3 regions of the Alteromonas sp. NFXS44 genome follow, and region 3 is predicted to be linked to each of the others. Evidence: predicted binding sites of a transcription regulator. Region 3 holds the regulator's gene; each other region holds the start of a gene.

Region 1 (5,410 bases), on a different contig from region 3:
GCCGAACCGGACGTATCCGACCGTTGGGTACGTGATGCCCAGCGTGTCCGTGTGTATGTTGCATTAACCGACCAGGCTCTGCCCGCCGATATGGTGAGCGGCGCACGGGCGACGGTGTTGCTGCAACGTCATGATGACGGCATCTTTAACTGGATAGGCGCAGCGCAGATGAAGGTTGTCAGTCTGTTGCACTATATCTATTAAGATGGGTATCAGTAAGTTGTCCGGTCTTATACTGAAAAAGCAGCGAGACCATCGCTTTATTAATTCGGCCGGGGATTATTCTCCGCAGGACCAGCGTCGGGTGTTGCGCATAGCCCTTGGCAGCTGTGCCGGTTTTCTCATCAGTAAATACATGAACTGGCCTTACGGCGTATTTTTCGCTGTCTATCCCATGTTATTGCTGGGCATGTTGCCTAAGTTCGACCGCCTGATTGCCTGGCAGTTTATGGTAGGTGTGGCGGTGAATGTGGTGGAAATCTATCTGCTGAATGTGTTTTTCAAACATCATCCGGCTTTAATGATAATGGGTGTGTTTGCGGTATTTTTTGTTCATTTCAGGTTGATGGCTAAAGGTTCGCACTTCCTGCTATGGGCCTCCGGGATAGTCACTCTCTCAGTGTTACTCCATTTTTCAAGCTATCCGGATGCATCATTAACCGATATGACAATGGCGGCATTCCTCGCCACGCTGATATCCGTTATTTCTGCAGCGGTGCTTTACTGGCTGATTCCGGAGACTGACCCCATCGCGCCGCCACCACAGCATAACGTGTCGTTTGCACAGATTAATCACCGCACGCTGATGGGGGCGATTCTGGCGACGCTGTCATTCGTTGTCTTTCAAATTTTCGATTTGAAAGATTCCCTGTCTGCGCAGGTAGCAACGGTACTCGTGCTGTTTCCCATGACCTTCCGCGGCTCGCTGGAAAACTCCATGAAGCGGGCGAAAGGCGTAGCCTTAGGGTGTGCGCTGGGTATTACTGTGCAATTATTGATGTACGATCTGATCCGCTATCTTCCCCTGGTCGTGATTGCGATGTTTATCACCGTCATGCTCACGGCACGGCTGCATCTGATTGAACGCACCGGTTCAGGTATGGGCTTTGGTGCCTTAACCACTATCGGCATTTTGTTCGGGCAATACCTTCAGCCCAATTCAGACATGCTGTACAGCAGTATGTACCGCTTTTCCTCTGTCGTCGTCGCACTGTCACTTCTTATGAGCCTGGCATGGCTGCTGGATGGTTTTTTAAATCGCTTCGCGATTACGCGAAATGTATGATGCAGTGATAATTTATTGAAGGAAAACAGTAATCTTGGAAGTAGCAAGCTTTACAGATTTATTCACCGGAGGCGGGGCAGTGTCAGCTGCTGTGGCGCTGGGACTGATTATTCTTGCAGGCCTTACGTCAATGATAACAGCTTCATTCGGTGTCGGGGGCGGTGTTATGTTGCTGGCGACCATGGCAACGGTTGTGCCGGTAGCCGCGTTGATCCCTGTGCACGGGCTTGTTCAGCTGGGTTCTAACGGGAGCCGTTCATGGCTGACCCGATCGCACATCGACTGGGCCATGGTGAAGTGGTTTAGTGGCGGTGCGCTGGCCGCGGCTGTTGCTGCGTCTTTCATTGTGGTGCAACTGCCGCTAATCACCATTCAGTTTACTGTAGCGGGTTTTATCTTATTTTTAGTGTGGGGACCAAAACCGGCGAAAAGGGAACTGAGCAAAACCGGCCGTTGCATTGCCGGTGCGCTGACGACGGTTGCGACTATGTTTGTGGGCGCGACAGGACCACTGGTCGCCGGGTTTGTGCACCGGAATACCGACAACAAAATGACCCTCACCAGTACATTTGCTACCTGCATGACATTTCAGCACCTGCTTAAAGCCTTTGTTTTCAGCTTTGCCGGATTTGCTTTTTTTCAGTGGTTGCCACTGGTAGTTGCTATGGTAGTCAGCGGCTTTACCGGCACCTGGCTGGGGTTGAAAGTGCTGAAAAAAGTGTCTGACGAGCGCTTTGCACTGCTGTTTAAAGTTATCGTTACCATACTGGCTCTGCGCCTTATCTGGCAGGCAGTGACGTCTCTCTAACGCTTGCTGAGCGTCAGGCCGTATCGCCGGAGTTTTCTGTAAAGTGTTCTGGTGCTTATGCCAAGCACGTCTGCCAGCGCTTCCGGCGTACCGTCGAAGGCTGAAATGATTTCAGACAGGTACGCTTCCTCTGCTTCTTCCAGTGTTTTTAATCTGAGCGGGCCGGACTCCTGTTCGCTTTCCGGTACAGTCAGATGGGAAGGTAAGTCCGCCGGTGTGATGTGTTCATCTACCGATAACAGAGCCGCTTGTTCGGTGACGTTGCGCAATTCTCTGATATTGCCGGGAAATGCATAACGGCTGAGTACAGACAGGGCATCTTTGTTAAAGGCCTTCTTCGTGTGCCCGGCTTGCGCCAGGAATTGCCCGCATAGTGCAGGTATGTCTTCCCTGCGCTGGCGCAGAGAAGGCAGGGCAATAGGAAAGCCGGCAATCCGGTAATAGAGATCTTGTCTGAATTCGCCCTTCTCAACCAGCTGTTTAAGGTTTTTGTGTGTGGCGCAGACCAGCCTGAAATCAGAGTGCTTAAGCTTCAGGCTGCCGACAGGACGGTAAGTGCCTGATTCCAGCAGTCGCAGCAGCTTGACCTGCATACTCATTGGCACATCGCCAATTTCGTCAAAAAACACCGTGCCGCCACTGGCCACGTCAATGAGCCCTTTTTTCGACGATGACGCGCCGGTAAATGCCCCTTTCTCGTGACCGAACAGCTCTGATTCAAATAATGATTCAGTCAGTCCGGTGCATTCAATGACTACAAACGGTTTGTCTTTCCGCGGGCTGCTTTCGTGAATTGCGTGAGCGACAAGTTCTTTTCCGGTGCCTGTTTCTCCTTGCAATAACACGGCAATGTCTGCCGGTGCTGCGCGGCTGATTTGATGCAGCATATTCCTGAAAGACGGTGCACTGCCAATGAGTTTCGCATTACCGGCACGGGGAGAAGCGAAGGTGATCTGCTCCAGCACCTCCAGGTAGCCAAGCACCATACCATCTTCGTCTTCCACCGGCTTCATTGTGATCTGGCAGTGAGAATCGCCTGTGCGGGTTTTGTGATTGTGTACCACTGAGCTTGGTCTTCGTGTACTTTTGCATTCCGCAAGGGGGCAGTCTTCTCCGGCTTGATCACAGGGAACAGCATTGTTGTGAGACACGCTGAAGCAGGTACTTTTACCGGTGATGATGTGCTCTTCATAAGTGTCGCGGTAGAGCTGGTTAACCGCATGCACCACATAATCCGGCGTGATAAAAATCGCCGGCTTATCAATCGCATTGATCATCGACTGAATAATAGAAATGTTCACGTTCATGCCCCCTCAGTGAGTTATGACAATTATGTCACAAGATGTGTCATAAATGACTTTGTTTTTCCGGTGAGAAAGCTTGCGTTGGATCAAATAGCGGCCTGTTCGAAGGGTGTAAGGTAGCGGCTATGAAATTTGCGATGTATCCGAAGTCGTCCGGTGGCTCAAACATCCCTGTTGTGTTCGTTATTCACGCTTTCTGCGCACAATAATTGCGGTTTTTGATTTATCTCAGGCTTCTGTGATTGCCAACGTTACTCTGTGGCACGACTTCTGCTCTGCCAGTGATATTAAATTCGGCTACATCGTCGACATTTCGCCAAATTACTAATTAATCGGGAGATGTTCCTAATGAGCGATACATTACTGGAGTTATCGCGCTGGCAGTTTGCATTGACTGCTATGTTCCACTTTATCTTTGTACCCCTTACCTTAGGTATGACTTTCCTGCTTGCCATCATGGAATCGGTTTACGTGATGACCGGCAAGGAAATCTACAAACAGATGACCAAATTCTGGGGTAAGTTGTTCGGGATAAACTTTGCGATTGGTGTGGCTACCGGCCTCACCATGGAGTTCCAGTTCGGTATGAACTGGTCTTATTATTCACATTACGTGGGTGACATTTTTGGCGCACCATTGGCTATTGAAGGCCTGATGGCTTTCTTCCTTGAATCAACCTTCGTCGGACTGTTCTTCTTTGGCTGGGACCGCATGTCAAAAGTGAAGCACCTTATGGCTACCTGGCTGGTGGCTATCGGTTCTAACTTTTCGGCGCTTTGGATCCTTATCGCCAACGGCTGGATGCAAAACCCTGTGGGCGCTGACTTCAATGTTGAATCTATGCGGATGGAAATGACCAGCTTCGCTGACGTTATTTTTAATCCGGTGGCACAAGTGAAGTTTGTACACACTGTTTCTGCAGGCTATACCACAGGCGCAATGTTCGTGCTGGCTATCTCCAGTTATTACTTACTGAAACACAAGCATGTTGCATTTGCCCGCCGTTCTTTTGCTATCGCTGCGAGCTTTGGTCTGGCGTCTGTGTTGTCAGTCATTATTCTGGGCGATGAAAGCGGATACGAAATTGGTGACGTGCAGAAAGTGAAGCTCGCCGCTGTTGAAGCAGAGTACGAAACCCATCCTGCGCCTGCGCCATTCACCATCTTTGGCATTCCCAATGACGAAGAAGAGCGTATGGACTACGCCATTCAAATCCCCTACGCCATGGGCATCATCGCCACCCGAAGCTTTGATGAAGAAGTTACCGGCATTAAAGATTTGAAAGAGCAGCACCGTGTTCGCATTTTATCCGGTGTACAGGCATACAAGCACATGGATGCAGTGCGTGACGGGTCAGCCACACCGGCTGAGCAGGCCCTGTTTGACGCAAATAAAGAAAACCTCGGTTATGCCATGCTGCTGCAACCCTTTACGCAGGATATTACACGGCCTACACCTGAAGCGCTTGAGCGTGCCGTAGATTACAGTATTCCGCCTGTTGCACCGCTGTTTTATTCCTTCCGCTTAATGGTACTGGCAGGCTTTTTAATGCTGGCTCTGTTCGCGGCAGCGTTCTGGTACAGCACTAAACACCGCATTACTCAGCCCCGCTGGTTACTGAAATCAGCCCTCTACGGTTTACCTCTGCCCTGGATTGCCTGTGAAGCAGGCTGGTTCGTCGCCGAGTTTGGTCGTCAGCCATGGTCTATTGCAGAAGTACTGCCGGTTCATGTGTCTGTTTCCAATCTGAGTGTGGGCGATGTGGTATTCACTATGGTGGGCTACACCTTGTTCTACACCGTGATGTTCATTATCAGCTTCTACCTGATGAAGAAATTCGCCAAAAAAGGACCGGTTCCTCCCGGCGATGAACAGGATGAAGCAAGCGTAATTGGTTTAACTGAAAAAGGAGCAAACGCATGATCGATTATGAAGTGTTGCGGGTGATCTGGTGGGTGCTTGTCGGTGTGTTACTGATTGGCTTTGCCATTACCGACGGCTTTGATTTAGGTG
Region 2 (5,410 bases), on a different contig from region 3:
GCGGTAAAACCTTAGGCTGGTTTGAAGCCCATGCAAATGTGACGGCGGCGAATACCGCTGACTCCATCATAGAAATGATGAAAGAAATTAAGTTGTACAGAGAGCAGGGCATGACGGAAGAAGAACTCCGCTTCATGCAGAACGCCTTTACGCTCAGCGATGCGCTGGAATACGAAACGCCGAACAGCAAGGTAGCATTTCTGCGTCAACTGCTGGCCTACGATTTGGCAGATGATTACCGTGAAACCCAGACCAGCCTTATCAGGAATATGACAACAGACAGGTTGAATGCTGTGGCACAGCGGGAATTGAATTTGGATGAGATGCAAATTATTGTAGTAGGAGATGCTGAGGCACTGGCGCCACAGCTTGCTACACTGGATTTGCCCGTTGTCCCGCTGTCACTGAATTAATTTTTATTGAAATTTGAGGGTTACGCCCCACATCGTGGTGCTGACCCTCCTCTATGGATGAATACATTGACCTCATCAGAGCCAACTTTCTCCCGTCGCCTTGCGGCGATGAACGCGACTGCGTTTTCAAGTGCATTAAAAGACATTAAACATGGCGTCGAACGTGAAGGCCTCCGTATACAGTCCAATGGCCGGCTGGCGGAAACAGCCCATCCTCAGGCTCTGGGTTCGGCACTGACCCACGAGTGTATCACTACCGACTTTTCTGAAGCCTTGCTGGAATTTATTACACCGCCGGTAGCAGACAGTCAGGTAACAGAAACCCAGTTAAGGGATATCCACAAATTCGCCAGCGAAAATATGAACGGCGAAATGTTGTGGCCCATGAGCATGCCGTGTTTCATTGATGATGAAAATAAAATTCAGCTGGCTTACTACGGTGAATCTAACGTTGCACAAATGAAGCGCGTGTACCGTATGGGACTTAAAAATCGCTATGGCAGTATGATGCAGGCGATTTCCGGTGTGCATTTTAACTTTTCATTGCCGGATACTTTCTGGCAGGCGTGGGCAGAACTGAACGGTGTAGAATATTCTCAGGATCAGGTTTCTGCTGATTATTTCTCACTGATCCGAAATTACCGCCGTTTTTGCTGGTTATTACCGTATCTGTACGGGGCATCGCCGGCGCTGTGTCAGTCTTTCCTGAAAGGGAAGCCGACGACACTGAATTTTGAAAAAGTGGGTAAAGGCACGGTTTATCTGCCTTATGCGACTTCTTTGCGTATGAGCGATCTGGGTTACACCAACTCAGAGCAGTCAGCTTTACAAATTTGCTATAACCACATCGATACCTATGTGGAAAAGCTTCGTAGTGCCATGTACACGCCTTCTTCACGGTTTGGCCAGTTTGCCGCCGGAGAGGGTGGGCATTTTCAGCAGTTATCTAAGAATATTCTGCAGATAGAAAATGAACTGTATTCGCCTATTCGTCCCAAGCAGCCCACGCGCTCCATGGAAAAACCTACCGATGCCCTTGTGCGGCGTGGCGTTAACTATGTGGAAGTGCGGGTACTGGATGTGAATCCTTTCTCCCCTGTGGGCATTGACAAATGCCAGATGGATTTCCTCGATGTCTTCATGCTTTCTTGCCTGCTGACAGACAGCCCTGAAATGACGGCAGAGGAGCTCACCGTTTGCAGGGAGAATATGGATAAAGTGGTCCTGGAAGGACGTAATCCCGACCTGATGCTGGAAAACAAAAACGGCAGTGTTGCATTCCGCGAATGGTGTGAAGGGCTGTTTGCTGTATTTGAGCAAACGGCAAAAGTACTTGATAACGCCAACGGAACATCGGCATACAGCGATGCTGTGAAAGCTGAGTGGCAAAAAGTACTTAATGCTGATGAAACGCCATCCGGTAAAATTCTGGCAACGTTGCTTGAAAATGATATGGATAACGGCGTACTGGGGCTTAATCTGGCTAAGCAGTACGCGGAAGCCTTTAAAGGCTATGAATATCTGCACTATGATTTGAAAGCATTTGAAAAAATGGCCGCTGATTCACTGGCTGCGCAGCACGCTGTTGAGGCGACGGATGAAGTACCTTTTGCAGATTTTATTGCCGGTTATTTCGCAGAGCCGATGGCTACACGGGACAGCTGAAGCCTGAATTGACCTTGCCGGGGATAAAAAAATGCCTGGCAAGGGGGCCAGGCATAAGAATGTTCCAGGGAAACACACACATATATTACCAGAACACTTATTAAGACAGCGGGCAGTGAGAAAGTTCAACAATTCACAACGATTTTTTGCAGGTGCCGGAATTGTACTGCTTTTAAGTGGTATCACCGGTTGTGCCACGTCGCCTCCTCAGGACACCAGTAACATTTGCGAAATCTTTTACGAAAAAGAAGACTGGTATGATGCTGCCGCTGATGCCCGCGATAAATGGGGCGTGCCAATCCATGTTCCCATGGCAATCATGTATCAGGAAAGCTCATTCCGGCATGATGCACTGCCACCAAAAGATTATGTATTTTTTGGTCTTATTCCATGGGGGCGGGTCAGTTCCGCTTACGGATATTCTCAGGCGAAAACGGTTACCTGGTCTGACTATGTCAACGAAACCGGCAACAGCTGGGCGGACCGGGATGATTTTGATGATGCCATGGATTTCATGGGCTGGTTTATTTCCAAGTCATATAAAATTAATGGTGTATCAAAGTGGGACGGCTATGCCCAGTACCTCAATTACCATGAAGGGTGGGGCGGTTATAAACGCCGATCCTACAACAGTAAGCCCTGGTTGAAAAAGGTGGCAGGTACGGTTAAAGCACGCTCACTGCGTTATGCTACCCAGTTAAAAACCTGCGAAGAAGAGTTGCAGAAAAGCTGGTTTTGGAAACTGTTCACATAATGATGATGTGACTTCGTAAGGGGCTGGCATTCTTGATGTGAAAGTACCGGACGCGGCAGTGTTTTTAATACGAAGGTAACCGGAAGAGAAAAGAAGTAGGCAGGCGCACCACACACCTGCCTACAATCGACGCTAAGCCAAGACCGTTAATCACCCAACGTCGAACAGGCAGGAACAATATACTGTAAATGATAATGATTTGCAATAGCGTTTTGTGAATTAATTTCTATTTTCCTTAAAAGCCCCTTTTTGATCTGCTTGATCTGCATCAAGGGCCTCTTCTGCATCGACTATTCCCATTGATTCAGATCACAGATTTACCTGCCGCAGCCATGCACACTAGCACTGTAAAAAGTTATCAATGTTAGGGAGTAATCTGATGTGGCTGACCATGCTTAAAGACCCTGTAGTATGGGGTTCACTTCTTGGAATTTTCATCATTGTTTTGATGATGTGTTATTACACATGGCTGTTTATGCACAACAGCGCGGGACCGGATAAATAGTTTGTTATTGTTTACTGAGGCCCGGATCAAGGGTTTCGATAAGCACCAGTAACGCGCCTTGCCCGCCATACTCCAGGGGAGCCTGGTGAAACGCTTTGACATGGGGGTGTTGAACCAGGTAGTGAGGCAAGGCGTTTTTTAGTACGCCGGAACCGATGCCATGCACAATGGCAACACAGTCAATAAGCTCTTTGCGCGCGGTGTAAATGAGTGCGGATAATTCCAGCTTTACGTTTTCGCGGTTCAGACCGTGTAAATCCAGTACAAGCTCAGGATAGAAATCTCCCCGCCGTAATCGCTTCAAACTGTGTGTCGGTTCATTTTCGCGGCAATACCGCATGGGGCCCTGATGGGGCAGGCTGGCCTGATAGACATCTGAAAAGGCAAAACTGGCATCCAGCAGCTTTTGCTGACGGCTGTCCGGGCGGGTGGCGGAATGTAGTCGCTTCGCCGGTACATGAAGGCGTTTATGCACAATTTTGTCCTGTGACAGCGGCTTTATTCCACTTACCGCTTCCCGGAATAATGACATGTCATTGTTGTCGTCTTCCGGTTTCCACTGATCAGCCAACCATTTTCTCCTGTCTGTTTTAACCTGTGTTCATCTGCACGTCTGTTATCGCGCAATTTGTGTTGGGTGTCATTGCGAGTTTCGGTATGATACCAGCTTTATTTCTGGCGATGTACCACACTCCATGACCGATAAGATTTATTTAGACGAAGCCATCCGTGAACTGCACACCATGCTGGACATGGTGAGATGGTCTGTGAGCCGTTTTAACGATGCACACCTGTACTACGGGCATGGCACTGATAACAGCTGGGATGAAGCTGTTTGCCTTGTAATGTATGCACTGCATCTGCCTCAGGATATTACATCGCAAACCGGTGACGGCTTATTTTCAGCCCGTCTTACCACTTCAGAAAAAGAGAAAGTCGCAGATTTAGTCTTAAAGCGGGTACAAACACGCATGCCATTGCCGTATATTACCCGTGAGGCATGGTTCTGCGACATGCCTTTTTACGTTGACGAAAGAGTGTTGATCCCCCGTTCACCGTTTGCCGAATTGATCAAAGATCGCTTTTCCGCTTATCTGTCATCTGAGCCGGCCAGTATTCTGGACATGTGCACAGGTGGGGGTTGTATTGCTATTGCGCTGGCCCATACATTTCCTGAAGCCCAGGTGGATGCCGTGGATATTTCCCACGACGCCCTGGAAGTGGCAGATTTCAATATTCAGGAACATCAGTTGGGCGACCGTGTTTTCCCCATTCATTCAGACTTATTTACCAGTCTGGAAGGGCAGCGGTACGACTTAATCGTGTCGAACCCGCCTTATGTCGATGAAGAAGACATGAATGATTTGCCGGACGAATATCAGCATGAGCCTGAATTAGCCCTGGCGGCAGGAGAAGATGGTCTGGATCTGGTTGAGCAGATGCTGAAGCAGGCACCGGTGTATTTAAAAGAAAATGGCTGGATGCTGGTGGAAGTCGGCAACAGTCAGGTGCATATGGCTGAACGTTTTGCCGGATTAAACGTGGAATGGGTAGCACTTCAACACGGCGGACACGGTATTTTTGCCGTCTCCCGTGCGTCTTTGGTTTCATATCTTAACGGGAAGGAAAGTTAATACAGATGTCTGGTAATAGCTTTGGAAAATTATTCACTGTCACCACATTCGGTGAAAGCCACGGGATTGCAATAGGTGGCGTGGTTGATGGCTGTCCTCCGGGACTGGAAATCTCAGAAGCCGATCTGCAGGTTGATTTAGATCGCAGAAAACCCGGCACTTCCCGTTACACCACCGCCCGCCGGGAAGGTGATGAGGTACAAATTTTATCGGGTGTGTTTGAAGGTAAAACCACCGGTACCAGCATTGGCCTGTTGATCCAGAATACCGATCAGCGCAGTGGTGACTATTCCAATATCAAAGACCGTTTCCGTCCCGGTCATGCAGATTACACCTATCATCAAAAATACGGCACGCGGGACTACCGTGGTGGTGGCCGCTCTTCTGCCCGTGAAACAGCTATTCGTGTTGCGGCAGGCGGTATTGCCAAGAAATTCCT
Region 3 (5,410 bases):
TTTACAGAATATATATAATTGTTAATGGGTAACTCAAAAGTTACCAAGCTTTACTAAAACATTCAAAGGATAATAGGATAAACCGTCAGAGTTTCTTCTAATGATGATTTAGAAAGAGCTTAAGAGGGGGATGTTGGTTTACAAAATATTTATTTATTATAATTTTCCGCCGGATAAGCACACCATGACCTTGTCGCCGTCTTCAATCATATTGAAGTCTTCGATGGCTTTGCCAACATGTCTGCGCAGTCTTTTCTGCAACTTGTTAAAGTTGTATTTTTGTTTACTTTGCGCACTGTGACTGGCGTTGTCAGATGGCGTAGATGTTACTTGATTCATGGCACTTCAGAACTGGCTGGAAAAATAAAAGTACCATTATACAAAAGCAGACGGAATGCTGCTACACAAGCAGCATTCCGTTATCGCGCATTTACTTAACCGGAGATGTAAACCCGTCAGGTTTAACCGCCAGGACATCGCAATTCAGGTTATCAATAACATGCTCTGCTGTATTGCCCAAAAAGGCGGCTGATATGCCTGTACGTCCCACGGTACCGATGACGACGAGTTCTGCATCCAGCTGTTCAGTCACTTTCGGGATGGCTATATCGGGTAATCCCTCGACAACATGGCAATTTGCTACGCCGATCCCAAATTTAGCGCTGTGGTTTTCCATTTCCTGAACATGATGATTGCGCACAGCATTATGATACGTCTCAGGATTGAAATCGGGGATCTCAATGGCGATATTCAGTGGGGCAGAAGGATAGGCATTAACCAGATGTACCTGACCGCTCAGTAACTCTGCATAATCCTTTGCGATACCGGTCAACTTGTCATTCAGTTGTGCATGTTCTTTGTCTTCTGTACCCACATTGACTGCCGCAACAATATTACCGTTTTCAGGCCAGGCATGGGCTTTGACAAGTAAAACCGGAGCCGGACATTTTCTCAGTAAGTGCCAGTCTGTTGGTGTAAAGAGCACTGATGCAAAATCATCGTGTTTGCGGGTAGCTTTAACGACCAGGTCAACCTGACGGTTAATGGTGTAGCGGGTAATGGCTTCGTAACGTTTATCACTCCACTCAACAGCAACCTTTACATCATAATCATCGTAGCGGGTCAGATTTTTTTCTGCCCAGGCAATGCGGTCTTTGGTTACCGCATCACGCATGGCTTCACGCTCACTGCGGGTGAGCATTGTTGTCATGTCATAAGAAAAGTCGTATACAACAAGCAGTGCGTGTACTTCTGCACCGGTTTTACGGGCAATTTCGATGGCTCTTGAAAGGGCAGGTTGTTCAGGGTTGTCGGCCTGAACGACGGCGAGAATACGTTTGCAGGTGATCATGGCGTCTCTCCTTATTGATGAAGACAATAAATACTGCCTTCATCTTTAGTATAAGACTTACAGCAGGAGAGACCTTGTTTCAGATCAATATTTCAACGGGATCTTAATCCACGCAAAGAGTAGGAATGTCCATAGAGTGCAGCTTTTTATCCATAGCCGCAAAATCCAGAACAGTAATGAGCTTCGCGTCTACTTTGATAATGCCTTCTTTCTGGAAGCGAGTCAGCAAGCGGCTGATCGTTTCTACCGTTAAACCGAGATAATTACCGATTTCGTTGCGGGTCATACTCAGATTGAACTGACGGTGAGAAAAACCCCGTTCTTCAAACCGACCGGACAGATGGGCGATAAAATAAATCAGACGTTCTTCTGCCGTCCGTTTATTCAGCAGCATCATCATTTCGTGATCCTGCTTAATTTCAGCACTCATAAAACGCATGATCTGATGGCGCAATTTCGGGAATTGCTCAGACATTTTTTCAAGAGTGGAATAGGGAAGCTCGCACACCATAGCCGTTTCCAGTGCCTGAGTGTAACTCTGGTGAGTGTCGTCACGTAAACCGTCAAAACCGATAATATCGCCCGGGAAGTGGAAACTGATAATTTGCTCTTCGCCTTCTCTATCGGTGACAAAAGACTTAAATGAACCTGCCCGCACAGCGTACAGAGAGGTAAATTTATCGCCAGCTTCTACCAGGGTGTCGTGTTTATGCAAAGGCTTTTTGCGTTCAATGATGTCATCCAGTGACTCAATCTCAGTTTTGTTGAGGGCCACGGGCAGACACAGATGGCTGAAACTGCAATTCTGGCAGTGTATAGAAAAATCCGAACGTTTTTGCATGCTCACTTTCCGCTGTTTGCGATAATTCTAATGTATATTACTTAAAGCCTGCCACAACAGCAATAATGCGTACAACAGCAAACTCAAAGCAATGATTTGACGTAATACGGGTTGTCTGAAACCTGAGGAAAGCCAGTCTGCACCTGCCCGGACAGCCAGCAACGCCGGTAGCGTTCCTAAACCAAAACCGGCCATGATTACAGCACCGGATATTGCCGTCCCTGAAGCCAGTGCCCATGTCAGGGTGGAATAAACCAGTCCACAGGGCAACCATCCCCAAATCATACCATAGGGAAAGGCGCTAATAGGAGACCTGAAAGGTAAAAACCGTTTCGACAGCGGCTGAATTCTCTGCCAGAGTTTACTGCCGAGGGCTTCAACAGCGGTCAGGCCACGCCACCAGTTACCCAGATAACAGGCCATAGCAATCAGCATAATGCCACTGATGACGGCGAGTACAGGGCCGGTCACCGGTACAGCTTCTTTTGCTATCTGTCCGATACCGCCGGTAACAGCGCCGGCAAGTATGTAGCTGAATATACGACCAAAGTTGTAGCTAAGCGCATAGGGTAAAGGCGATGAGCCTGCCGGCGTGGCGGCAGACAGTGCCAGCGATACGCCGCCGCACATTCCCACACAATGAACGCCTCCGCCCAGCCCGACCAGCAAGGCAGAAAAAAACGACAGATCACTCATTGAGTTTTTTTCGTTCTTCAGCCAGTTTTTTTTCTTCAGGAGATAAATCATCATCGAAAAGAATACTGTAGCCCTGGCGATCCAGGTCTTCAAACTGGTTCGATTTTACTGCCCAAAAAAATACGCCGATGGCAATGGCCACAATGATCACAGCAAGGGGAATCAGGACGTAAATTATACTCATAGCGTTACTTTAACAGTCTCGTCGAATTTGTTACTACCAGAATACTACTCAGGCTCATACCAATCACCGCCATCCACGGCGTCAGGATGCCGGACACTGCAAACGGCAGGATAACCAGATTGTAGCCTATAGCCCATCCCATATTCTGCCTGACTGTCGCTTTTACTCTTCTGGCCATAAAAGTAAGGTGTCCGAGTACAGCCAGCTTATCATTTAATAAAATCACATCCGCGGCACTTTTTGCGATATCCGTGGCATTACCCACGGCAATGCCAACATCAGCGGCAGTCATCACCGGCGCGTCGTTAATACCATCACCCAGCATCATCACATGACGGCCCTGCCGCTGAAGGGCTGTCACGGCGTTTAATTTATCTTCAGGGCTGTTCCCGCCTGTGGCTTTGTCTACGGGTAAATTCGCTGCAATGTCGTCAACATTTTGCTGAATATCGCCACTCAGAATTATCCGCTCCAGTTGCGCTAGTTTGCTCAGGCTGTCTGCGGCATCCGCTTTAATTTTATCTGCTACACGAAAGGCGGCAACGGGCACACCGTTTTCGGTAAGAAACACGTTAGCGGGAAAGGGCGACAGGCCGGCATCAACACCGGTGAAAGAAGCCGAACCGGCTTTATAACTGCGGCCATTGCATTGCGCGCTGATACCCATTCCGGCCACAACGTCAACTTGGCTCAGAATTAATGCCTGATTGTTATCAGAAACAAAGGCAGCGGCAACCGGATGTTCTGAGCGGGACTCTATTGCCCCCATCAAAGCACGGATTTCATTTTCCCGTGCCGGCTCAGCAAACCAGCTGTTTATCTGAGCAAACTTTCCTTCGGTCAGTGTTCCGGTTTTATCCAGCACCAGGGTATCTACGTGGTTGATTTGCTCCAGTGCATCGGCTCTTTTCAATAAAATGCCATGCCGGTTAAGGTTTGCCATTGCGCAGGTGAGGGCAGATGGCGTAGCCAGCCCCAGCGCACAGGGGCAGGTTGCTACCAGTACTGCGATGCTGATCCAAAAGGCATTATCATTACCCTGCCAGTGCCAGTAAGCCCATGAGGATGCAGCCGTAATCAGTACTACGGCGACAAAATAACTGGAAAAACGGTCAGCCATAAGAGCGACCCGGGGCTTTGCAGCCATAGCGGTGGATTGCAGACGGATGATCTGATTTACCAGCGCAAATTTTAACGCCCTGGTTACCGTTATCGTTATCACGCCGGTGCGGTTTACCGTACCCCCGAACACCGCATCGCCAATTTGTTTGCTCACCGGATTAAACTCGCCGGTAAGCATTGATTCATCGGTTTCACTGATACCGTCAGTCACGATACCGTCTACGGGAATGGTCTCTCCGGCTTTGACCACAACAACATCGCCGGTTTTGAGCGATTTCGCCAGTACCTGTGTTAAGGTGTTATCCGCAGCCACCTGATTAGCGGTTACCGGAATATACTGCAACATATTCGCTGAGATCTGCGCGGCGCGGTGCCTGCTCCGGTGTTCCAGAAAACGACTCAGTAAAAGCAGGAAAATAAACATGCAAACTGATTCAAAATACACTTCGCCGCGACCGGTAACCGTTGCAAACAGACCGGACAGCCAGGTGCCCAACACTGCAATACTCACCGGTACATCCATATTCACGGTCCGGGCTGACAGAGCCTTAAGTGCGCCAACGTAAAACGTACTGCCGGAATACAGCACCACCGGTGTGGTCAGAACCAGCGCTATCCAGTGAAAATAAGACCGTGTCTGTGCTTCCATTGCATCGAACAAATCAAAATACAGGGCTGCCGCCAGCATCATTACCTGCATGGTCATCAGACCTGCGAGGCCGAGTTTTTTCAAAAAGCGCTTATCTTCCGCTTTGTATGAAGCTTCATGCTGGTCCGGTTGAAACGGCAGCGCCGGGTAACCAATACGCCGTAGCGTAGCCATGATGCTGCTGAGCGATACTGCCTCAGGTTGCCATATAACCACTGCGCGTCGCTGTGCTACATTCACCGCAATCTGGCTGACACCGGTGATCCGCGACAATTGCTTTTCAATCAGCCAGCCGCAGGCCGCACAGGTTATGCCTTCAAGAGTTAGCTCAATATGCTTGTTATTACCGTTATCAACGACGAACTCTTCCTGTAAGGCAGGCTCGTCATAGACAGACAGTTTATCCAGTGTTTCGCTTAATGCTGCATCACCTCTAGAGGCCGGTTCAGTGCGGAAGCGGTAATAGTCTTCCAGTCCGTTCCCGGTGATGGCCTGAGCCACGGCCTGACAGCCCGGACAGCAAAAATGGCGTTCCTGCCCGAGCACAAATGCAGTAAACGGCTTACC

What was found. The regulator FNR, encoded in region 3, switches genes on or off when oxygen is low (the NO sensors DNR and NnrR bind a similar motif). The targets are predictions, from matches to a motif close to TTGATCTAGATCAA.
Region 1: the regulator FNR is predicted to act here: its motif matches at 3,474-3,487, upstream of J3369_RS19735 (cytochrome ubiquinol oxidase subunit I).
Region 2: the regulator FNR is predicted to act here: its motif matches at 3,091-3,104, upstream of J3369_RS06955 (DUF3149 domain-containing protein).

Annotation. Positions count from the first base shown of each region.
Region 1 covers NZ_JAGDEA010000012.1:594,611-600,020, reverse strand. Annotated here, with positions in the region: gene J3369_RS19755 (HlyD family secretion protein) at 1-204, shown strand, start outside; gene J3369_RS19750 (DUF2955 domain-containing protein) at 305-1,285, shown strand; gene J3369_RS19745 (sulfite exporter TauE/SafE family protein) at 1,320-2,093, shown strand; gene J3369_RS19740 (sigma-54 interaction domain-containing protein) at 2,090-3,400, opposite strand; gene J3369_RS19735 (cytochrome ubiquinol oxidase subunit I) at 3,746-5,320, shown strand; gene cydB (cytochrome d ubiquinol oxidase subunit II) at 5,317-5,410, shown strand, end outside.
Region 2 covers NZ_JAGDEA010000005.1:376,770-382,179, forward strand. Annotated here, with positions in the region: gene J3369_RS06940 (M16 family metallopeptidase) at 1-413, shown strand, start outside; gene gshA (glutamate--cysteine ligase) at 480-2,078, shown strand; gene J3369_RS06950 (transglycosylase SLT domain-containing protein) at 2,239-2,832, shown strand; gene J3369_RS06955 (DUF3149 domain-containing protein) at 3,224-3,337, shown strand; gene smrB (endonuclease SmrB) at 3,342-3,908, opposite strand; gene prmB (50S ribosomal protein L3 N(5)-glutamine methyltransferase) at 4,033-4,971, shown strand; gene aroC (chorismate synthase) at 4,977-5,410, shown strand, end outside.
Region 3 covers NZ_JAGDEA010000007.1:92,009-97,418, reverse strand. Annotated here, with positions in the region: partial or broken gene J3369_RS10655 (tRNA 2-thiocytidine(32) synthetase TtcA) at 163-339, opposite strand; gene uspE (universal stress protein UspE) at 431-1,351, opposite strand; gene fnr (fumarate/nitrate reduction transcriptional regulator Fnr) at 1,455-2,198, opposite strand; gene J3369_RS10640 (sulfite exporter TauE/SafE family protein) at 2,220-2,888, opposite strand; gene ccoS (cbb3-type cytochrome oxidase assembly protein CcoS) at 2,881-3,072, opposite strand; gene J3369_RS10630 (heavy metal translocating P-type ATPase) at 3,077-5,410, opposite strand, start outside.